DNA from 4 places in the Micromonospora xinjiangensis genome. Region 3 is predicted to be linked to each of the others. Evidence: riboswitches for the same ligand, from Rfam matches in the RefSeq annotation. Region 3 holds a riboswitch; each other region holds the start of a gene.
The links. Region 3 has a riboswitch for cobalamin ahead of SM573_RS23495 (ribonucleoside-diphosphate reductase subunit alpha). Riboswitches for the same ligand answer to the same signal wherever they lie in the genome.
Positions count from the first base shown of each region.

Region 1: linked by a shared signal. The riboswitch ahead of bluB (5,6-dimethylbenzimidazole synthase) and the one ahead of SM573_RS23495 (ribonucleoside-diphosphate reductase subunit alpha) in region 3 are both predicted to bind cobalamin.
Region 2: linked by a shared signal. The riboswitch ahead of SM573_RS14345 (ABC transporter substrate-binding protein) and the one ahead of SM573_RS23495 (ribonucleoside-diphosphate reductase subunit alpha) in region 3 are both predicted to bind cobalamin.
Region 4: linked by a shared signal. The riboswitch ahead of cobN (cobaltochelatase subunit CobN) and the one ahead of SM573_RS23495 (ribonucleoside-diphosphate reductase subunit alpha) in region 3 are both predicted to bind cobalamin.

Region 1 is NZ_JAXCFO010000003.1:417,271-423,064, reverse strand. It holds gene SM573_RS13840 (LysM peptidoglycan-binding domain-containing protein) at 1-1,012, shown strand, start outside; gene SM573_RS13835 (Rieske (2Fe-2S) protein) at 1,019-1,870, opposite strand; gene bluB (5,6-dimethylbenzimidazole synthase) at 1,971-2,606, opposite strand; cobalamin riboswitch at 2,655-2,821, opposite strand; gene SM573_RS13825 (crotonase/enoyl-CoA hydratase family protein) at 2,886-3,650, shown strand; gene SM573_RS13820 (galactose-binding domain-containing protein) at 3,726-5,794, opposite strand, start outside.
Region 2 is NZ_JAXCFO010000003.1:517,080-522,873, reverse strand. It holds gene SM573_RS14360 (VOC family protein) at 1-412, shown strand, start outside; gene SM573_RS14355 (ABC transporter ATP-binding protein) at 540-1,322, opposite strand; gene SM573_RS14350 (FecCD family ABC transporter permease) at 1,319-2,317, opposite strand; gene SM573_RS14345 (ABC transporter substrate-binding protein) at 2,448-3,386, opposite strand; cobalamin riboswitch at 3,467-3,594, opposite strand; gene SM573_RS14340 (M14 family metallopeptidase) at 3,740-5,614, opposite strand.
Region 3 is NZ_JAXCFO010000006.1:446,044-451,837, reverse strand. It holds gene SM573_RS23500 (ribonucleotide-diphosphate reductase subunit beta) at 1-709, opposite strand, end outside; gene SM573_RS23495 (ribonucleoside-diphosphate reductase subunit alpha) at 745-3,099, opposite strand; cobalamin riboswitch at 3,279-3,464, opposite strand; gene SM573_RS23490 (SCO5389 family protein) at 3,655-4,047, opposite strand; gene SM573_RS23485 (N-acetyltransferase family protein) at 4,316-4,813, shown strand; gene SM573_RS23480 (M36 family metallopeptidase) at 5,152-5,794, shown strand, end outside.
Region 4 is NZ_JAXCFO010000006.1:121,431-127,224, reverse strand. It holds gene SM573_RS22085 (hypothetical protein) at 1-210, opposite strand, end outside; gene SM573_RS22080 (hypothetical protein) at 309-644, shown strand; gene SM573_RS22075 (MBL fold metallo-hydrolase) at 680-1,387, opposite strand; cobalamin riboswitch at 1,529-1,705, shown strand; gene cobN (cobaltochelatase subunit CobN) at 2,024-5,704, shown strand; gene SM573_RS22065 (magnesium chelatase subunit D family protein) at 5,734-5,794, shown strand, end outside.

The sequences.
Region 1 (5,794 bases), on a different contig from region 3:
CGGGCGACTCTTCCTGCGGGCGTTGGCGCTCGTGGGGTGGTTCGGCTGGGCCACGTTCACGCTCTCGGTGCTCGTCGAACTCGCCGCGCAGGCACTGCGCCGCCCGGCGCCCCGGCTGCCCGGCATGAGCCGGCAGCAGCGGGCCGCCGCGGCCCTCGTCGGCTCGGTCGCGCTGATCGTCGCCGCCGCACCGGCGGCCAGCGCCGCCGCGGTGAGCACGCAGGCGTACGCCGGCCCGGCCGCGACGGTCACGACGGCCAGCGCACCGCACCAACCGACCCCGCCGGCGGTCGCCGTGCTTGCGGCACCGGGCTCGCCCACCTCCGGGCCGGTCCCGGCGGCGGCTCCGACCGTCCGCGACGCCCCGGCCCGCGACCTGCCCGTCTATCGCGTCGCGAAGGGCGACTACCTCGGCGCGGTCGCCCAGCGCTACCTCGACGACTTCGCCGACTACCGGGAGGTGGCCCGGCTCAACCGGCTCGCCGACCCGGACCGGATCCGTCCCGGCCAGTTGCTGAAGCTCCCGGAGCAGGCCACCGACCGGGGTGTCCGTCCACACGCCACCGGTCGCCTCGTCGCACGCCCGGCACCGGTCCGTCCCGCGCCGGAGCCGGAGCGGGTCGCGCCGGCGCACGGCACCCGCGAGCTGCCCACCGAGAAGGCGGGCGGGGCGTCCGGCGGCGAGGCGCCCGCGATGGCCGTCGGCGCGGCCCGGGCAGGTGCGCCGGACCGGGTGAACCGCCCGCTGGCGGTCTCCGCCGTGCTCGCCGTGGCCAGCATCGTCGGCGCGCAGATCGGCGCCGTGCTCGGCCTGCGGCGCCGCCCGGCCGCCGTCGGCGCGCGGTCCGGGCGGGGTGGTGCGGCGGCGGGCGGCCGGACGCGATCGGCCGGCGCGGGACGGGCGACGTCGTCCGCGGCGGCCCCTCCGCTCCGGGCACTGCCCAGCGGCCAGGCCGGCGCGCACGCGCGGGCGGCCGGGGAGCTTCCGGTCGGGCGACACCGGAGGGACTGACCGCCCTCAGGGCAGCCGGGCCTCCAGCACGCCGTTGCGGATCCGGGTCGGCAGCACCTGCCCGTCGTTGCCGGACGGGCCGTGCACCACCTCGCCGCCGTTGAGCCGGAAGGTACTGCCGTGCCAGGGGCACACCACGCAGTCGTGCCCGTCGACCTGCTGCACCTCGCCCTGGCCCAGCGGGCCGCTCTGGTGCGGGCAGCGCTCCAGCATGACGGTGACGTCGTCGCCGTGCCGGTAGAGGATCACCGACACGTCGTCGATCTCCCGGGTGATCAGCTCCCGCTGCGGCAGGCTCGCCATGTCGCCCAGCTGATGCCAGCCCTGGCTGATCAGGTGCATCTCCGAGATGCTCTGGTTGACCTGCGCCCCCTGCTTGTACGCGAGGTGCCCGCCGATGTAGGCGCCCATGCTGGCGGCGCTGAGGCCCGCCATGCCGAGCGCACGCCCGAGGCGGTGCCGGCCGGAGAAGCGCGCGACCAGCGACCCCGTGTAGCAGGCCAGCGCGACGCTGTTGGCGGCGGCGTGCACGAGGCCGACCCGGCGCTGGTCGGGTGCCAGCGCGGCCCAGTCGTTCAGCCCGGCCACCGCGGCGGGCACGGCGCTCACCGTGCCGACCGCGGTCAGCGTCGTGGCCGCCCGTTGCTGGCCCGGCATCACGTCGAGGATCGCGGCGCTGATCCAGGACCCGACCGGCACCTGCACCATCGCCGGGTGCAGGGGGTGGCCCAGCGGGACGCCGTGCAGCAGGTCCCGGACCCGCTGCGGCCGCAGGACCGTCTGGACGGCCCGCTGCAACCGGTCACCCACCCGGTCCAGCCCGGTGTTCTGCTCGATCTTCGTCAAGAGTGCTCGCACGGGTACCGACTTCCCGGCGCTCGCGGTCGTAAACCGGTCGCGGGGAACATATGTCGCGGTGCGTGACGACACCCTGACCGAGGGGTGAACGGTGCTCGCGTCAGGCCCGCCGCGGCCGCCACCGGTCCGGGTGGATCGCCTCGGCCAGCGGCCGCTTCTGCCGCCAGCCGTGCCGGGCGAGGTCGGGCACGGCCTCCAGGCGGGTCACGGGCCCGACGCAGAGCCAGGCCACCGGGCGGATGCCGGCCGGGATGCCGAGCAGGTCGGCCACCCACGGCTCCCGGTAGAAGGAGACCCAGCCGACGCCGAGCCCCTCGGCGGTGGCCGCCAGCCAGAGGTTCTGGATGGCGAGGCAGACCGAGTAGAGCCCGGTGTCGGCGATCGCGTGCCGGCCGAGCACGGCGGGCCCGCCCCGGGCCGGGTCGTAGGTGACGACGATCGACAGGCTGGACTCGCGTACGCCATCGATCTTGATGCGCGCGAACCGCTCGGCCGCCTCCCCCGTCAGGGTGGCGGCGAAGGTGTCCCGCTCGGCGGTGACGTGGGCGTGGAAGCGGTGCCGGGTCTCCGGGTCCCGGACCACGATGAAGTCCCAGGGCTGGGAGTATCCGACGCTCGGCGCGGCGTGTGCCGCGGCGAGGATCCGGTGCAGCGTGTCGTCGGGCACCGGCGCCCCGGTGAACTGGGCGCGCACGTCCCGGCGGCGGTGGATGACGTCGTACAGGTCGGTGTTCAGGGCAGGCTCCCGCTGCGCTCGGCCCACGACGGCGCGTGGGCACCGTGGCGAGGCCGGTCTTCGGACTCCCGGATCGACGCCTGGCCGTCCGCCTTCCCGGCCGTTCGGCCAGTGGCTGCGCGTGCGCGTGGACGGTGGCTCCCCGGTCACCGCGGCGGGCCCGTGCCGGATTTCCACCGGCTTCCCGATTCTCCCCGCTCGCGCGGGGCACCTCGCGTGATCGTGCCGCCGGCATGGTAGCCCCTGGCGTGCCGGCGGCGTCGAGGGCATGCTGTGCCGATGGGCGTACGGATCGAGCGGGCGGGGCCGGTGACCACGGTGATCCTGGACCGGCCGGCCGCGCGCAACGCCGTGGACGGGCCGACCGCCCGGGCACTCGCCGACGCGTTCCGGGCCTTCGACGCCGACCCGGAGGCCTCGGTCGCCGTGCTCTGGGGCGCCGGCGGCACGTTCTGCGCCGGCGCCGACCTGAAGGCGATCGGCACGCCGAGCGGCAACCGGGTCGAGCCGGACGGCGACGGCCCCATGGGCCCGACCCGGATGACCCTGGCCAAGCCGGTGATCGCGGCGATCTCCGGCTACGCGGTCGCGGGCGGCCTGGAGCTGGCGCTCTGGTGTGACCTGCGGGTCGCCGAGTCCGATGCCGTGCTCGGTGTCTTCTGCCGTCGGTGGGGTGTGCCGTTGATCGACGGGGGCACCGTCCGGCTGCCCCGGCTGATCGGGGAGAGCCGGGCCATGGACCTGATCCTCACCGGCCGGCCGGTGCCGGCGCGGGAGGCGTACGCCATGGGTCTGGTCAACCGGCTGGTCGAGCCGGGCACGGCGCGGGCGGTGGCCGAGGGGCTGGCGGCGGAGCTGGCGCGCCACCCGCAGACCTGCCTGCGCAACGACCGGGCGGCGGTGCTCGCCGGCGCCGGGCTGCCCGAGGCGGCGGCCATGGCGACCGAGCTGGCGTACGGGACGGAGTCGCTGGCCGTGGACGCGGCGGCCGGCGCGGCACGGTTCGCGGCCGGGGCGGGCCGGCACGGCGCCCCGGCCACCTGACCCGGCCGCGGCCCGCCGCGACGGCGGACGCCGCCGGGAGGGTGGGTCCTCCCGACGGCGTCCGGGTGCGGAGGGTCAGTTGCGGATGATGGTGAAGGTCGAGGTCGTGTTCCTGATGTCGACGTCGTTGTCGGTCAGGCGGAGGTTGTTGAAGGTCGCCGACCCGACGGCCGGGCCCTGACCCGGCTCGGGCATCTCGTTCACCCAGATGGCGAAGCCGGACTTGTGGTCGAAGGCGTCACCGCTGCGCCGCGCCCCGGAGATCGAGACGTTGGTGAAGACGGTGTCGGTGACCGGGTTCTCCGGCTGGCTGCCGTTGTACTTGGTCTGGAACATGATCCCGGAGTACGTCGGGTCCACGATGTCCACGTCCGAGACGCGGATGCCGCGGAACTCCTTCGACGCCGAGAAGACCCAGATCGCCGGGAAGGTCTGCGCGCCCCAGAAGTGGCCGCCGGACCGGATCAGCGAGATGTTCTCGAACCGGGTCGGCGGGCTGGCGCCGAACCCGATGAACGGGTAGCCGAAGTCCAGCGAGCTGATCGTGATGCCGGAGTACGTCAACTGGTCCGCGATGTAGAGGTTGCGGAACACGTTGTCGTAGCCGCCGTACACGGCGATGCCCGCCGCCCGCCAGGTCAGCGTGGCGGTCAGGTTCTCGAACACGTTGCCGTGGTTGCCGGTCGACGCGCCCTGGTCGGTCGCGGAGAAGAGCGCGAACGCGTCGTCACCGTTGGAGCGCCCCTCCGAGTTGGCGACCCGGTTGTCGGTGCTGCCGTTGGTCATGTTGACCGCGTCGGCGAAGGTGTTGCGGAACCGGCTGTTCGTGATGGTGAGGCCGCTGACGCTGACGCCCCAGTACGCGCAGACGGTGTGCTCGACCCAGACGTTGTCCAGGGTCATGTTGTCGACGTCCTTCAGCTCACCCCAGACCTTCCCCGGCCCGTCGATCCGGTTGGTGTAGTTGCCGAAGAAGGCGAGGTGCTCGAAGGAGGAGCCGCTGGCCGAGGGCTCGACGCGGAAGCCCGCGTCGGTGTTCTGCTGGGAGGCCGGCGTCTGGAAGCGGGTGTACCACATGCCCGCGCCGACCACCTTGACCGCCTTGCCGTAGACCTGGAACTTCTGGGAGGTCTCGTACGTGCCGGCCGGCAGGTACACGCCGATCAGGTTGCCCGTGGTGTCCATCCGGACGGCGTCCAGGGCGTTCTGCACGTCGGCGTGGCTGAACCCGTTCGGCACCCGGTAGCGGGCCGGGTCCGGGTTGGCCCGCGGCGCCACCTGCTCCAGGTTGATGAAGTCGATGGCGTACGTGGTGCTGTTGGCCGGGTCCTTCTGGAGCCGGATCCGGCTGCCCGCCGGGATCGTGGAGTCCAGCAGGACGTTCGCCTCGTCGTAGATGTGCCGGGGCGGGCCCGCGCTCGGCGAGTCGCTCGGGGCGGCCTCCGCGCCGTACAGCCAGATGTGCTTGGAGGTGAGGCTGATCGGCTTGTGCAGGACGCCGTTGACGTAGATGTTCAGCGTCGAGTTGATGCCCCCGCCGCCCGGCGCGTCCGGGATGGAGAAGCGGGTCACGAGGGCGTTGGCCGGGGCCTTGGTGGTCCACTCGACGTACGCGCCGTTGGTGTTGAGGGTGACCGCCCGCCGGCCGGACGCCTCACCGGCCAGGTCGCCGATGGTCCGGTTGGGCCCGACGACCTGCGCCCCGCCGCCGACCGAGCCCTCCTCGGCCTCGTACATGTCGTAGGGCAGGTTCGCCCCACGGCCGACGAAGAGGGGCCGCTCGCTGGTGTTGTTCTGCCGCTTGACCGGCAGCTCGTTGGCGTCGTCGGCGAGCACCACCCGGACGGTGTACCGGCCGTTGGCCGCCGTCCAGCTGCCGAGGTTGACCGGCCCGGCGGTCGCCCCGGCGGCGATGGTGCCGGTGTACGAGCCGGTGAGCGTGCGCACCACGGCACCGGTGTCGTTGACGACGGTCAGCGTGATCCCGTGCGCGCCGCCCGCCGAGGCCACCGTGCCCTGGTTGCGGAGGGTCACCGCGAAGGTGACGGTGGCGCCCGCGCTCGGCGTGCCCGGCGACCAGGTCACCGCCGAGGCCACCAGGTCGGAGCTGGCCACCGGGCTGACGGTCAGCGCCGTCGGGCTGG
Region 2 (5,794 bases), on a different contig from region 3:
GATGGCCATGCCCGGCGCCGAGGTGTTCAACGTCCCCGGCGCGATGAGCTGGAACGAGCTGGTCACCCCCGACCCCGAGGGGGCCAAGGTCTTCTACGAGCTGGTCTTCGGCTGGCAGCCGGACGACCAGGCCGTCGGGTCGATGACCTACACGGGCTGGCGGCTGGGTGCGCGGATCGTGGCGGGAATGATGCCGCCGTTCGCCGACGACTTCCCGGACGATCTGCCGGCGTACTGGACCGTCTACTTCGCGGTCGCCGACGCGGACGCCGCCGCCGCCCGCGCGGCGGCGCTGGGCGGATCCATCCTGGTGCCGCCGCGGGACATCCCGACGGGCCGCTTCGCGGCGCTCCGCGACCCGCAGGGCGCGCTCTTCTCGGTGATCGACATCGGGACCCCCGCGGAGGAGTGACCGGGCCGGGCTGCCCGCGTGATCGCGCTCGATCCAGGATGTGGTGGCCCCGACGCGACGCGGAGGGCACTACGTCCGGGATCGAGCGCGATCGAGGCCGCGCAGAGCGGGACGCGGCGAGGGTGGGTCAGCGGCGGCGGACCGGGACGACCAGCGGTCCGTGCTCGCCGTCGAGGACCCGGACGCTCGCCCGGTAGTGCTCGGCGAGCAGCGGTTCGGTGAGCACCTCGTGGGGAGTGCCGGCGGCGGCCACCCGACCACCGGACAGCAGCACCATCCGGTCGGCGTACTCGCCCGCGATGGAGAGGTCGTGCATCGTCGCGACCACGGTCAGCCCGTGCTCGCGCCGGAGCTGGTCGACGAGGTCGAGCACCTCCTGCTGGTGGCCGATGTCGAGGGCGCTGGTCGGCTCGTCGAGCAGCAGCAGCGTGGCGCCCTGGGCGAGCGCGCGGGCCAGGAAGACCCGCTGGCGTTCGCCACCGGACAGGGTGGCCAGTTCGCGTCGGACGAAGCCCGCCAGGTCCAGCCGGCCGAGCACCTCGTGCACGGCGGCCAGGTCGGCGGCCGACTCCCGACCGAGCGGCGGGATGTACGGGGTCCGCCCGAGCAGCACGTAGTCCAGCACCGACATGCCCGGCGGCACCACCGGGGACTGGGCCACGGTCGCCACGACCCGGGCCCGCTCGCGACGGCGCAGCGACTCGATCGGCGTACCGAAGAGGGCGACGGCGCCCGGCGCGGGCAGCAGGCCGCCGACGGCGCGCAGCAGGGTCGACTTGCCGGCGCCGTTCGGCCCGATCACCGTGACCCACTCACCGGCGGCCACGGTGAGGTCGACCCCGCCGAGGATCGGGGTGCCGTCCAGGGCGATGTGCAGGTCACGGACCTCGACGGCCGGTGCGGCGCTCACGTCAGCACCCGCCGGGCGGTGCGCAGGACCAGGACGAAGAACGGGCCACCGAGCAGGGCGGTCACCACGCCGATGGGGATCTCGGCGGGCGCCGCGACGGTCCGCGCCACCACGTCGGTGAGCGCCAGGAACGCGCCGCCGAAGAGCAGCGAGAGCGGCAGGATCACCCGGTAGCTCGACCCGGCGAGCAGCCGTACGGTGTGCGGCACGATGATGCCGACGAAGCCGATGAGGCCGGTGGCGGAGACGGCGGCGGCGGTGCCCAGCGAGGCCGCGGCGATCAACAGGTAGCGGGAACGCTGCGGGTGCAGCCCGAGGCTGGTGGCCTCGTCGTCCCCGACGGAGAGCACGTCCAGCTCCCGCCGGTGCAGCAGCACCACCACGGCGGTGATCACGGCGTAGGGCAGCACCAGCAGCACGTCGTGCCAACCGGCGGTGGCCAGCCGGCCGAGCAGCCAGGAGTAGACCGCCTGGATGCTGTCGGCGTTCTGTTGCAGCAGGTAGGTCTGGCCGGCGGAGAGGAACGCGGACACCGCCACCCCGGCCAGGATCAGCATCGCGGGTGAGCGGCTCCGGCCGCCCGCCGCCCCGATGAGGTAGGTCAACGCGACCGCCGCCAACGAGCCGACGAACGCGGCGAGCGGGATGGTCAGCGGAAGGTCGGTGAGGGCACCGCCGGCACCGGCGCCGCCGAGGGCGATCACGGCGGTCACCGCGAGCCCCGCCCCGGGCGCCACGCCGAGCAGGTAGGGGTCGGCCAGTGGGTTGCGGAACGCGCCCTGGTAGCAGCCGCCGGCGAGGGCCAGCGTCCCGCCGACGAGCAGGCCGAGCACCGCCCGGGGCAGCCGCAGCTCGGTCACGATGGCGATCTCCCGCTCGGTGAGCCCGCTCTCCAGGTGCACGCCGGGAAGCAGGTTGAGCAGCTCGGCGGCGACGCTGCCCGGAGGCAGGGTGACCGGGCCGAGCGACACCCCGGCCACCAGCGCGACGAGCATCGCGGCCACCCCGGCGGCCAGCCAGATCGGGCGCAGGCCGACCGGCCGGGACGCGGAGGGCGTCCCGGCCGGCCGGGCGGGCGGCGCCGCGGGGGTCACGGGAAGGACCCTGGTCACCGGCGGCGGTCCGTCACGCGGGCACCTTGGCGACCGCGTCCACGATCGCCCGCAGCAGGTCCACCACGCGCGGCCCCCAGCGCGAGGCGACGCTGTCGTCGAGCGCGACCACCTGGTTGTTCTTCACCGCGGTCAGCCCGGACCAGCCGCTGCGCGCCTTGACCGTGTCGGGGCTCTGCTGGCAGCACTTCGTGTCGGCCAGGAAGATGAAGTCCGGGTCGGCCTTGACGATGACCTCCTGGGAGAGCTGCGGGTAGCCGCCGTTCTTGCCCTCGGCGTCGGCCGGGTCCGCGATGTTCTCCAGTCCGGCCATCGCGTAGAGCGAGCCGATGAAGGTCTTGCTGGTCGCGCTGTACAGCTGCGGATTCAGCTCGTGGTAGAAGGTGAGCTTCTCCGACCGCTGCGGCAGGTCCTTGACCAGCTTGGTGATGTCGTCGCGCATCCGCCGGGTCACGTCGGCCGCCTCGGTGGCATGGCCGGTGAGGGTGCCCAGGTCGGTGATCTGCCGGTACGTGTCGTCGAGGGTGGTCGCCGCGGGGGTCACCAGCACCGGGATCTTCAGCTTGCCGAGCTGGTCGACCACCTTGTTGCGGTCGTCCGAGATCACGACCAGGTCGGGGTTGCGGCCGGCGATGGCCTCCGCGTTCGGCTGGAAGCCGGACAGGTCCGTCTTCGGCGCCTCCGCCGGGTAGTCGGAGTTGTCGTCGACCGCGATGACCTGCGGCCCGGCGCCGATGGCGTACAGCATCTCGGTGGCGCTCGGCGAGAGCGAGACGATCTTCTCGGGGCGCTTGTCGAGGGTGATGTTGCCGACCGTGGCCGGGAAGGCGGCGGTGGGCTGGCCGGTGCCGCCGGCGGCGGGCGAGTCGTCGGCCTTCTCGGCGCAGGCGCCGAGGGCGAGCGCGGCGACCGCGAGGGTCGCGGCGAGCAGCCGGGGGGTACGTCTGGACATCGGTCCTCCTGTCGGTCGAGGAGCGTGGTGCTTCGCCGACAGGGACAGGCGCCCGTCCGCGAGGCGCCCTTCCTCGAGAGCGCGGGTCGCGACCGTCCGCAGGCGACCTGGCTCGTTCACCGCCGGTGGGCCGGCGGGACATCACAGTTGCGGGACAGCGCCGGATTCGCACCGGCTTCGCTGTGGAACGGTCGGTAAGACGGTAGCGCACCCCTCCAGGAGGCTGACTGATCAAGAGGCCGATCGACGGCGGTCGACGGTACGGCCCCGCCGGTCCCGTGCCTGGTTACCGGTATGTCCTGATCGAACCGCGTGGTGGGGCCCCGCCGGGGGCGGGACGGGGCCCCACCGGCTCAGGAGGCGGTGATGGTGATGTTGTCCACAGCCGCCTCGACCAGGCTCGCGCCGGAGGCGTCCGCCGCCTGCACGAGGATCCGCACCGTCTGCCCGGCGTACGGGGTCAGGTTGAGGGTCGAGACCGCCCAGGAGCCGTTGCGGTTGGCCGCTGCGCCGGCCTGGTTGAGCAGCGTGGTGGTGCCGCCGCCGTGCACCACGCTGACGCGGAGGTAGTCGGCCGACGAGGAGTTCGAGCCGTGCGCGAGATACCAGGCCAGTGAGAGGGTCAGCGTGCCGCTCGACGGCAGCGCCACCGCGGGCGACTGCGCGCTGGTCACCCCGCCGTCGAGGTCGTAGTCACCGGCCCCGGTGCCGGCCAGCCGCCCGGTGACCAGGTCGTTGCCGCCGGCGTACGGGGTGAGCTGCTTGGCCCCGCTGGACGTGGTCGCCTGGGCGGCGCCCCGCTCCCAGGCCCCGGCGGTCGCCGTGTCGGTGCCGGACGGGTTGATCGTCCAGCCGGTCGCGGTCTCGAAGGTGTCCGACCACACCGTCGTGCCGCCACCGCCGCCGCAGTACTGCGCCTGCTTGCCGATCGCCCGGTACGGGCAGTCGGCGTACTCGCTGAGCATCAGCACCGCCTCCCGGTTGCGGGAGGTCTGCGCCGGGATCACCTCGTCGGGCGGGTAGAACCCGCCGCCGGAGGCGGAGCCCGGGTACATCTCGAAGGTGTACGCCCAGATGCCGTGCGCCGCCCACATCCAGTCGATGCTGGTGCCATCGGCGATGTAGAGGTCGCTGGACTGCTCGGGGGTGTAGCCGTTGGTGGCCGCCATCTGCTGGCCGATGGTGGCGAAGGTGTTGTACTGGTCGGCGGTCATCCCGCTCGGCGTGTTGGCGGTGGTGTAGCCGAAGGGCCAGAGCACGAGCTGCGAGTACGTGTGGAAGTCGATGTTGGCCTTGATCTGCTGGACGCCGCCGACCACCCGACTGTTCACGAAGTTGCGCAGCGCCTGCGTCTCGGGGGCGGAGAAGGCCGACGGGCCCCGGTAGGTCTCCGACGATGTCGAGCCGGACGAGCCGCCGCAGCAGCCCCACTGGTAGCTCCAGTTGCGGTTGAGGTCGGTGCCGACGTACGACGATCCGCTGTTCGGCTGCCGGTTCTTGCGCCAGGAGCGGTAGGACCCGGTGGCGATGTCGTACTCGCTGCCGTCCGGGTTGACCGTGGGCACGATCCAGATCTCCCGGCCGTTGACGATGTTGGTGATCCGGGAGTCGCTGCCGTAGCCGTCCGTGAAGAGGTTGAGCAGGTAGATCGCCATCTCGACGGTCAGGTGCTCACGGGCGTGCTGCTGGGCGTTGAAGAGGATCTCCGGTTCGTTCTCGTCGGCGGCGACGTTGTCGGAGATCTTCACCGCCATGAGGTCGCGACCCTCGTACGAGCTGCCGATGCTGAGCTTGCGAGCGATGGTCGGGTGGTCCGAGACGACCTGGTTCACGACGGCGGTCAGCTCGGCGTAGTCGTGGTAGTTCGAGTCGGCGGGCGGGAAGGCGAACGTGCCCACGTGACCGTCGCCGTGATCGGTGGACGGCGGTGCGCTGACCCGTTCCAGGCGGAAGCCGAGGCGAGTGATCGCCGCGGCCTCGGCCGTCGTGGCCGAGACGTGCAGCACGCCGTGCTCGCTGTAGTCGATGGCCGCGCCGGTGCGGGCCACCGCGTTGCGGTCGGCGAGGGTACGTGGTCCGAGCACCCGGTACTCGGCGGCGGCCGAAGCGCCGGGCTCCGGGCCGGGTCGGGCGGCGACGTGCCCGGTGGTGACGGTGACGAGGCCCAGCCCGGCGGCGACGGCGAGCGCCAGGGCACGGCGGAGACGGAGGGGTGAACGGAAGGCCATGGACAACCTCCTCGATGGCGGGAGATCCCGCTCGGTGGAGCACACTCCATCACCCGTCGCATGGTCATATCAATATGAATCACTTCCTCTTCCATGCCAGGCGGATCATCATCCCGGCAATGATTTTCCATCCATCTAGATATGGCGAAACTTCCCTGCAAGCGCGACACTGACCGGCGA
Region 3 (5,794 bases):
CCTGCGCGGCGAGGTCGTCGTCGAAGAGGTCCGGCTCCTCGGCGCGGACCGTGTCGACGACGTCGAAGGCGAACGCCATGTGCATGGACTCGTCGCGGAAGACCCAGTTGGTGCCGGAGGCGAGGCCGTGCAGCAGGCCACGGGAGCGCAGGAAGTAGACGTAGGCGAACGCGCCGTAGAAGAACAACCCCTCGATGCAGGCCGCGAAGCAGATCAGGTTGAGCAGGAACGCCCGCCGGTCCTCCCGGCTCCGCAGCTCGGTGAGGTCGTGCAGGGAGTCGATCCAGCGGAAGCAGAACTCCGCCTTGCGCCGGATCGACGGGATGTTCTCGATGGCGGCGAACGCGGCGGAGCGTTCGACCTCGTCGGGCACGTACGTGTCCAGCAGGTTGAGGTAGAACTGGACGTGCACCGCCTCCTCGAACAGCTGCCGGGACAGGTAGAGCCGTCCCTCCGGGCTGTTGACGTGCTGGTAGAGGTTGAGCACGAGGTTGTTGGCGACGATGGTGTCGCCCGTGGCGAAGAACGCGACGAGGCGGCTCACCAGGTGTCGCTCGGCGGGGGAGAGGCGGTCCAGGTCGGCCAGGTCGGCGTGCAGGTCGACCTCCTCGACCGTCCAGGTGTTGCGGATCGCGTCGCGGAACCGGTCGAAGAAGTGCGGGTAGCGCATCGGGCGCAGGGTGAGGTCCATCCCGGGGTCGAGCAGCATGGGCGTGTTCTCCGTCGTGGTGTCGGTGGGCGCGGTCACTGGCAGGCCTCGCACGTCTCGGGGTTCTCCAGCGAGCAGGCCAGCGCCTCGTCGGCGGCCGCCACCGGCGTCGCGACGGCGGTCGGGACGGTGGCCTGCTGGATCCGGGTGGCCGGCCGCGAACGCAGGTAGTAGGTGGTCTTCAGCCCGGACTTCCAGGCGTGCAGGTACATCGAGGAGAGCTTGCCGATGGTGGGGGTGGCCAGGAACAGGTTCAGCGACTGCGACTGGTCGACGAAGGGCGCGCGGGCGGCGGCGAGGTCGATCAGCGCGCGCTGCGGCAGCTCCCACGCGGTACGGAACAGCTCGCGTACCTCCGCCGGCAGCTCTCTGATGCCCTGGACGGAGCCCTCGGCGCGCTTGATCGCGGTGCGGATCGGCTCCGTCCACAGCCCGCGCGCCTTGAGCTCCGCCACCAGCGAGGTGTTGACCTGGAGGAACTCGCCGGAGAGTGTCTCGCGCTTGAACAGGTTGGACACCTGTGGCTCGATGCACTCGTAGCAGCCGGCGATCGAGGCGATCGTGGCGGTCGGGGCGATCGCGACGAGCAACGAGTTGCGCAGCCCGTGCGCCGCGACCCGCTCCCGCAGCGCGGTCCACCGCGCCGTCTGGGTGCCCGTCACGCCCCACAGGTCCGGTTGCAACCGGCCGCGGGCCGCCCGCGTCTCGGCGAAGGCGGGGTGCGGGCCGCACCGCTGCGCGAGGTCCGCCGAGGTCTCCAGGGCCGTGAGGTACAGCTCCTCGCTGATCCGGGTGGAGAGTTCCCGGGCGGCCGGCGAGTCGAACGGCAGTCGCAGCGCGAAGAAGACGTCCTGCAACCCCATGAGGCCGAGACCGACCGGTCGCCACCGGGGGTTGCTCGCCGCCGCCTGCGGTGTGGGGTAGTAGTTGATGTCGATCACGCGGTCGAGGAAGGTGACCGCGGTGCGGACGGTGGCGCGCAGCCGTTCCCAGTCGACGCCGCCGTCGGCCAGGTGCGCCGCGAGGTTCACCGAGCCCAGGTTGCACACGGCGGTCTCGGTGTCGCTGGACACCTCGATGATCTCGGTGCACAGGTTGGACAGGTGCACCACGTTGCCCGGCTCGGCGGTCTGGTTGCACAACCGGTTGGACGTGTCCTTGAACGTCATCCACCCGTTGCCGGTCTGCGCGAGGGTCCGCATCATCCGCCCGTACAACTCCCGGGCCGGCACCTGCCGCACGTAGCGGCCCTGCGCCTCGGCCGCCCGGTACGCGGCGTCGAACTCGTCGCCCCACAGGTCCGGCAGCTCGGGCACCTCGTCCGGGTCGAACAGCGACCACATCCCGTCCGTCTCGACCCGGCGCATGAACTCGTCCGGGATCCAGTTGGCCAGGTTCAGGTTGTGCGTGCGTCGCGCCTCCTCGCCGGTGTTGTCCCGCAGCTGGAGGAACTCCTCGACGTCGGGGTGCCACGGCTCCAGGTAGACGCAGGCGGCGCCCTTGCGCCGACCGCCCTGGTTCACCGCGGCCACGCTGGCGTCCAGGGTCCGCAGCCACGGCACGATCCCGTTGGACCGCCCGTTGGTGCCGCGGATCAGCGCCCCACGCGAGCGCACCCGGGAGAACCCGATGCCGATGCCGCCGGCGAACTTCGACAGGTTGGCGACCTGCGCGTACCGCTGGTAGATCGAGTCCAGCTCGTCGCGGGGGGAGTCGACGAGGTAGCAGGAGGACATCTGGGTGTGCCGGGTGCCGGAGTTGAACAGCGTCGGCGAACTCGGCAGGTACGCCAGGCTGGACATCAGCCGGTAGAAGCCGATCGCCTCGTCCGCCGTGCGTGACAGTCCACAGGCCACGCGCAGCAGCCAGTACTGCGGTGTCTCCAGCACGAGCCGGCTCGTCGGGTGCCGCAGCAGGTAGCGGTCGTGGACGGTACGCAGCCCGAAGTACTCGAACCTCAGGTCGTTCGCGGCGTCGACGGCGTCGTCGAGAGCGGCCGCGTGGGCCGCGACGAACGCGGCGGTCCCGTCACCGATCAACCCTTCGGCGTGGCCCTGCCGGATCGCGCTGCTGAACGAGCCGATGCCCTGCCCGCGCACCTCCTCGTCGATGTACGCGGCGAGCAGGCGGGCAGCCAGGCGCGAGTACTGGGGCTCCTCGCCGATGAGTTCGGCGGCCGTCTGTATCGACAGCCGCGCCAGCTCGTCGGCGGTCGCGCCGTCGTACAACCCCCTGATCGTCCGGCTCGCCACCCGCACCGGGTCGACGTCGGCGAGGTCCCCGGTCCACCGCTCGATCGCCCGGACGAGCGTGTCGACGTCGACCGGCTCGGCCGCGCCGTCCCGCTGACGGACGGACACGTGGTGCGGGACGCGGGGACCCGGCGCCACGGTGGCGACGGGACCGACCTCGGTGACTGTCACTTCTCTCTCCTCGCGAGACGAAGACCGGATGGCCTTGGGCGCGCGGGAGCGGACACCGACGGACGCCGCGGTGGCGGCCGTCCGGTGGCGTCGGCCGTCCCGCGCGGCCTCGGACCGTCACACGCCCGGGGACGGGCGTGCGGCGTGCTGGCAGGTCTTCGGACTCGCGGGCGTGACCGGCACGGCCGGTCGCCTACTGGCCGTCGCTTCCCAGGCCCCTGTCGGCCCAGTGCTGATGACGGCGGTCGTTCCCACTCACCGCTGCGGGGCAGTCCCGGATTCCCACCGGGTTCCCTCTTGCCTCGACCACCGGAGGAGGTGGCCGAACCAGCTGCGGTCGACACCATATATGGCTGCACCGGGTGGAGGGCAACACCAGATATCGGGTCGGCGTGTCGGCTTGGTCTCACCATCGAGGGCTGCGCCGGGCCGGTCGGCAAGGCGCTGTCGCCGTCGGCGCACGACGGAAGGGCCGGCGCGCGCCCGAGGCGCACGCCGGCCCTCCGGGCGCCGGGAGGGGGGTCAGCAGTTGCGCAGCTCCGGCGACTGGTTGAGCAGTTGGTCGCGGGTGGAGACGAACCTGCGGTACGTGTCGGAGTCCACGGCCGACGGTCGGAACGCCGCGACCCGGTGGCAGTTCTGGAAGGCGAGCCGCACGCCGAAGTGGCGTTCGAGGCTGCCGCGGATGGCGTCGCTGGCGAGGGCCCGCAGCAGCTGCCCCCGCTCCACCTCGCCGGGGGGCGGCACCACGTTGTCGGCGAAGTCGGCGTCACCGGCCTGCAGATCGGCGACGACCCGGCTCACGGTCTGCCAGGCGTAGGGCAACGAGTCGCGGACGCAGGTGACGAACTCCGCGTCGTCGACGGGGCCGGCCTCGGCGGCCTCCAGCAGGGTGGGTGGCACGGTGAGAGACATAATCCTCCTCCATCTCGCTAACGATTACGATTGTCATTAGCGCTACGCACCGAGCAGACCACGTCACCGCCCGTACCGTCAACAGGGCGCGCGGCGATGGCCGCGATTCCTGCGTCTGCGGCCCGTGCGGCAGGGGCGCCGGTGTCCGGGTCGATTACGGCGAGCGGCCTCGCCTCGCCGGCTTCGGTACGCCCCCCGGCTGACATCCGTCTCATCGATGTGCGAGTCTCTGCTGGACACGCGCCCAGGCACCGGAATGGAGTCGCGGATGGCCGACCTCACCATCCGACCGATGACCGCGCGGGACGCCGACCGGGTGTTGGCGATCTACCAGGCCGGTCTCGACGGCGGCGACGCCAGCTTCGAGACCGTGGCGCCGACCTGGGCCGCCTTCGACGCCGGCAGGCTGGCCGACCACCGCTTCGTGGCGGAGGACGGCGACGGGACCGTCATGGGGTGGGTGGCGGTCTCCCCGACCTCGACCCGGGCCGTCTACGCCGGGGTCGTCGAGCACTCGATCTACGTCGATCCGGCCGCCCAGGGGCGCGGGATCGCCCGCCGGCTCCTGGCGGCCCTCATCGCGTCGACCGAGGCGGCCGGCGTCTGGACCATCCAGTCCGGCGTCTTCCCGGAGAACACCGCGAGCCTCGCCCTGCACGAGCGGGCCGGCTTCCGGGTGATCGGCGTACGCGAACGGGTCGGGCGGCACCACGGTCGCTGGCGGGACGTCGTCCTGCTGGAGCGCCGCAGCCCCGTCGTCACGTGAGTTTGACCGGCTCCCTCCGCCCGGCCCTCACCCGCCGGCCCAGCCGCGCGTCCCGACCGCCTCTCGCCTACCGGCACGCCGACCGGGTGGCCGAGGCCCGAACCCGCCGGGCAGCTCGGGACGCCGCGCGACAGGCGTAGGAGGCATCCACGACAATCTTTCGCCACTCGTCGGATGAACGGCCGGGCGACCGCCCCGTAGCGTCGATGCACTTCGCCCCGTACCGGCCTGACTGCTGACCGTCATGGACGGTCGGGCGCCGCGCACCCGCGCGGTGGACCGCGGCGGCGGTCGTGAGGCGTCACGCGGTCTCTCCAACCTCCCGAAGGGAGCAGGCGGTGCTCCGATCTCCCCGTCCGTCCCGCAGCCGACGCAACGGCGCTTTGCTGCTGTCGACGGCCCTCGTCGCGTCCCTGGCCCCACTCGCCGTGGACCCCGCCCGGGCCGAGCCGGCCGGTGCCGGCCCACCCAACCCGATCTTCCTGACCGGCCCGAACGAGGGCGCGCCGAACCAGATCGCGGTCGACTACCTGCGGGCGCACCCGGGCGACCACGGTGTCCGGGCGGCGGACCTCACCGACCTGGCGGTGGCGTCCAGCTACACCAGCCGCCACAGTGGCGTGACCCACGTCAACCTGAGCCAGCGCCACAAGGACCTGGAGGTCTTCGGCGCGACCGCGACCGTCAACATCGCGCGCGACGGGAGCGTCGTGTTCGTCGGTGACACCCTCGTCGCCGACCTGTCCGACAAGGCCGCCGGGGCGGCCACCCTCGATCCCGTCGACGCCGTCGAGGCGGCCGCCGACGCCCTCGACCTCGCCGAACCGGCCAACCCGCGGGTGATGAGCCGCGGCGCCGGCCCGGCCCGCAGCAGCGTCGTCTCCGGCAGCGGCATCTCCGACCAGCCCATCCCCGCGAAGCTCGGCTGGCAACCCACCGCCAAGGGGCTGCGGCTCGCCTGGCAACTGGTGATCGACGACT
Region 4 (5,794 bases), 320 kb from region 3:
CGACGCGCCCGCACCGGCGTCGATGCGGACCAGCAGCGCCTCGGGGGCGACGCCGGGACGCAGCGTGACCGCGTCCGGATACCAGGGCGGGGACCGGCGCGGCACCGACCAGGCGTCCGCGTCGAAGCGGCCGCGCAGGCCGTGGCTCGCGCAGACGAGGTCGCACCACTCGGCGTTGTCGCGGGCCGCCGCCACCGCCTCCCCGGCCATCCGCCGAGCATACGGTCAGGTCACTCCCACCGGGCTCGCAGCCTGTTGCCAGGAACCGGTGCTGCACTGGTGGGTGACGCCACGGAGAGGAGCCGGTCATGGGATGGTTCAGCCGCCGGTCCCGTACCGCCGAAGGGACCCCGACGAAGCTCGACCGGGAGGCGACCCGGGACGACCTCGCGGCGCTGGAGACGTTCATCACCAGCCGGCGGGGCGTCGAGTTCTACCTGGAGCCGGAGACCACCGCCACCGACACCACCGTGGTGGCGATCGCCCACGACGGGGAGTGGATCCGCCGCCGCACCGGCTCACCCCGGACGGCCGCCGCCCTCGCGCGCCGGCACGCCGTCCCGCTGTACGAGGCGGCCCGCACGGGCTACCCGGAGCGGATGCGCGCCTGGAACCGGGCGCACCCGGAGCGCCGCGCCCGCTGACCCTCGCCACCCGGCCCGGCCCCCGCGCCCGACCGTCAGCCCGCTTCCACCGCCGCCCGCGCCTGCGCCCGGGTCATCGGCTCGCCGTGGCTGGAGACGTACCAGTCGTAGCCGTCGTCGAGCAGCCGGCGGACCAGCGCGAGGTCGGGGCCGTCGTCGGGTCGGCGCAGGTGGAGCGGGGGCGGGTAGAAGCAGTCGCCGAGCAGCATGACGCCGGAGTCCGGCACCAGCACCACGGTCGAGTCGGGAGCGTGGCCGCCGCCGACGTGCCGCAGCGCCACCCCGACCGGTAGCTCGAGCGCGTCGGTGAACGTCCGGGTGGGTGGCAGCACCGCGAAGTCGTCCCACGAGTCGACGGCGAACGCCCGGGCGCGGAAGCTCGGAGCGAGCCGCGGGTTGGCGTGGACCTGCTCGCGCAGGTAGCGGTGGCTCCACGGCCGGGCCGCCTCGGCCCGCAGCAGCTCCCGGCCGGAGGCGTGCCCCACGATCTCGACGTCCGGCCAGGCGCAGGCGCCCCAGACGTGGTCCCAGTGGTGGTGCGTGTAGACCAGCCAACGCGGGTCGGGCAGCCCGGCGGCGTGCAGCGCCGCCCGGATCTCGCGGGCGTGCGCGGGGCTCTGCCCCGCGTCGACCAGCACACTGCCGCGCTCGTCGACGACCACCGCGACACCGGCCTGGACGGCCGCCGGGTCGGGATCACCGGGGCAGAGCCAGACGCGGCCGGCGAGATGGTGGAACCGCATGGGAATGATGGCCGGCCCCTTCCGGATCGCTCGTGGACGCTCGATCGTCCGGCGGTCGATCCTAGTGGTCGCCACCGACGATCCCGCGTGACCAGCGTCGTCGCGGCCGGGGCCGCGTTGACCCGCGGTCGACGGGTGTGGCAGCATTCGCGGCCTGACGGCAGTGAAGGAAGCCGGTGCGATTCCGGCGCGGTCCCGCCACTGTCACCGGGGAGCGATCCCCCCTCGCGAGTCACGGCCGCGCGTGCGTGGTTGGAAGGCCGGGGGTGAGCGTCGATCCGGGAGCCAGGATACTTCGGCCGTCGGGATGTGACCCCAGGGCGTGGACACCCGAGGAGGACCCGATGACGCACCGCGTCCACCCTGCCGCCGGCGATCGCCGCGACCGGCCCGCGCTCACCAGCGCCCCCCGCCGCGCTTCCCGCACCAGCACCCCGACCGGCCACTTCGGACCTCCGACCGGCGTCGGGCCCGGCCGCACCCGCTGACCCCGCGCCGACCGGCCGGCGCCGGGGTCGCGGCCGACGCGTCGGCTCCGCCCCGGTGACGGTCGCCTCTGCCGAGGCCCGCGCCACCCGCCCCCTTCCGCCCGGCCGCCCGTGCGGCGACCCGGGCGTCACCTCCCGGAGCCACCCCGTGCGTACCCTGCTGCTCTCCACCTCCGACACCGACCTGCTGGCCGCCCGGGCCAGCGGTGCCGACTACCGGCTGGCGAACCCGGTCCGCCTCGACGCCGACGCCGTGCCCGCGCTGCTCGACGGCGTGGACGTCGCCGTCGTACGCCTGCTGGGCGGCCGGCCGGCGTGGCCGGACGGGCTCGCCACCGTGCTCGCCTCCGGCGTGCCGACGGTCGTGCTGAGCGGCGAGCCCACGCCGGACGCGGAGCTGATGGCGGCGTCCACCGTGCCCGTCGGGGTGGCCACGCAGGCGCTGGCGTACCTCGTCGAGGGTGGCCCGGAGAACCTCGCCCAGCTGGCCCGGTTCCTCTCCGACACGGTGCTGCTCACCGGCGAGGGCTTCGCCCCGCCCGCCCCCACCCCGGCGTACGGCGTGCACGGTGAGCGGCCGGCGGCCGCGACGGCGGACCCGCGGCGGCCCACGGTCGGCATCGTCTTCTACCGGGCGCACGCGCTCGCCGGGAACACGGCCTTCGTCGACACCCTCGCCGACGCGGTGACGGCGGCCGGCGGCGACCCGCTGCCCGTCTACTGTGGATCGTTGCGTGGCCTGGCCGCCGACGCCGGCCCCATGGAGCTGCTCTCCCGCTGCGACGCGTTGCTGGTCACGGTGCTCGCGGCCGGCGGCGCGGTGGCTGCCGACGCGTCCGCGGGCGGCGACGAGGACGCCTGGGACGTCGGCGCGCTGGCCTCGCTCGACGTGCCCGTGATCCAGGCGCTCCTGCTGACCAGCACCCGCGAGCAGTGGGCCGGCTCGGACGCGGGCCTCACCCCGCTGGACGCCGCCATGCAGGTGGCCGTCCCCGAGTTCGACGGCCGGATCATCACGGTGCCGTTCTCGTTCAAGCAGATCGACAGCGACGGCCTCTCCGTCTACGCGGCCGACCCGGAGCGCGCCGCCCGCGTCGCCGGCATCGCGGTGCGCCAGGCCCGGCTGCGGCGCCTGCCGAACGCCGAGAAGCGGCTCGCGATCGTGCTCAGCTCGTACCCGACGAAGCACTCCCGGGTCGGCAACGCCGTCGGCCTGGACACCCCCGCCTCGGCGGTGCGGCTGCTCGCCGCGCTCGCGGACGCCGGCTACGACCTGGGCGACGCGCCGCCGCCGGACGACGGGGACGCGCTGATCCACGCGCTGATCGCCGCCGGTGGCCACGACGTCGAGTGGCTCACCCCGGAGCAGCTCGCCGCCGCCGAGGCGCGGGTGCCCGGCCAGGTCTACCGGCGCTGGTTCGCGCAGGTGCCCGCACCGCTGCGCGAGCGGATGCGCGCCCACTGGGGCGAGCCGCCCGGCGAGCTCTACACCGACGGCGGCGACATCGTGCTGGCCGGCCTGCGGTTCGGCAACGTGGTGCTGCTCATCCAGCCGCCGCGCGGCTTCGGCGAGAACCCCATCGCCATCTACCACGACCCCGACCTGCCACCCAGCCACCACTACCTGGCCGCGTACCGGTGGCTCGCCGCCCCGCCCGCCGACGGTGGGTTCGGCGCCGACGCGGTGGTGCACCTCGGCAAGCACGGGACGCTGGAGTGGTTGCCCGGCAAGGGCCTCGGCCTCGCCGCCGACTGCGCCCCGGACGCCGTCCTCGGTGACCTGCCGCTGGTCTACCCGTTCATCGTCAACGACCCCGGTGAGGGCACGCAGGCCAAGCGCCGGGCGCACGCCGTGGTCGTCGACCACCTGGTGCCGCCGATGGCCCGGGCCGAGACGTACGGCGACCTGGCCAAGCTGGAGCAGCTGCTCGACGAGTACGCGACCGTGCAGGCCCTCGACCCGGCCAAGGTGCCGACCGTGCGGGCGCAGATCTGGGACCTCGTGCGCGCCGCCGAGCTGCACCACGACCTGCACACCGAGCAGATGCCGACCGCCGAGGACTTCGACGACTTCGTGCTGCACCTCGACGGCTACCTGTGCGAGGTCAAGGACGTGCAGATCCGCGACGGCCTGCACGTGCTCGCCGCCGCGCCCGCCGATGACGCCCGCGTCAACCTCGTGCTCGCCGTGCTGCGCGCCCCGCAGGTCTGGGGCGGCGCCCGCGCACTGCCGGGGCTGCGGCAGGCCCTCGCCGCCGGCTACGGGCTGGACGAGGCGACGCTGCTCGCCGCGCCCGGTGAGCGGCTGGCCCTCCCCGCCGCGCTGACCGACGCCGTGGACGGGCCGGCCACCACCGCCGCCGACGCCGTCGACCTGATCGAGGCCCTGGCCCGGCGGCTGGTCGTCGGGATGGAGACCCTCGGCTGGGACGCCGGCAAGGCCGACGCGGTGGTCGCCGAGGTGATCGGCCGGGAGGTGCCGGACGTGGGCGCGCTGCTGCGTTTCGCCGCGAGCGAGCTGGTGCCGCGGCTGGACCGCACGACCGACGAGCTGGCGCACACGCTGGCCGCGCTGGACGGCCGGTTCGTGCCGCCCGGCCCGTCCGGCTCGCCGACCCGGGGCCTGGTCAACGTCCTCCCGACCGGCCGCAACTTCTACTCCGTCGACCCGAAGGCGATCCCCAGCCGCAACGCGTGGGACGTGGGCGCGGCGCTGGCCGACTCGCTGGTGGCCCGGCACCTCGCCGACACCGGTGAGTACCCGCGCTCGGTCGGGCTCACCGTCTGGGGCACCAGCGCGATGCGTACCCAGGGCGACGACATCGCCGAGGTGCTCGCGCTGATCGGCTGCCGGCCCACCTGGGACGACCGCTCCCGCCGGGTCACCGGCGTCGAGGTGGTGCCCCTCGCCGAGCTGGGCCGCCCCCGCATCGACGTCACCGTGCGGATCTCGGGCTTCTTCCGGGACGCCTTCCCGCACGTGGTGGCCCTGCTCGACGACGCGGTCCGGCAGGTGGCCGCCCTCGACGAGCCGCACGAGCGGAACTTCGTCCGCGCCCACGTCGCCGCCGACCTGGCCGAACACGGCGACGAGCGGCGGGCCACCGCCCGGATCTTCGGTTCGAAGCCGGGGGCGTACGGGGCCGGTCTGCTCCCGCTGATCGACGCCCGGAACTGGCGCAGCGACGCCGACCTGGCCGAGGTGTACGCGGTGTGGGGCGGCTACGCGTACGGCCGCGGCCTGGACGGTCGGGAGGCGCGGGCCGACATGGAACGCTCCTTCGCCCGCATCGCCGTGGCCGTGAAGAACCAGGACACCCGCGAGCACGACATCGTGGACTCCGACGACTACTTCCAGTACCACGGCGGGATGGTGGCGATGGTCCGCCACCTCACCGGCGCCGCGCCGGCCGCGTACGTGGGCGACTCGGCGATGCCGCACGACGTCCGCACCCGCACCCTCGGCGAGGAGACCCGCCGGGTGTTCCGGGCGCGGGTGGTCAACCCGAAGTGGATCGCCGCGATGCGCCGGCACGGTTACAAGGGCGCGTTCGAGCTGGCCGCCACCGTGGACTACCTGTTCGGCTACGACGCCACCGCCGGGGTCGTGGACGACTGGATGTACGAGCAGCTCGCCGCCGCGTACGTCTTCGACCCGACCACCCGCGAGTTCCTGGCCGAGTCCAACCCGTGGGCGCTGCGCGGCATCACGGAGCGGCTGCTGGAGGCCGCCGACCGGGGCCTGTGGGCCGAGCCGGACCCGGCGACGCTGGAGCGGCTCCGCGACACGTACCTGGCCAGCGAGGGCGATCTGGAGGACCGGTCGTGACGACGTTCCCGTTCGGCGCGGTGCTGGGCATGGACGACATGCGCCTCGCCCTGCTGCTCAACGCGGTCAGCCCGGCGATCGGCGGGGTGC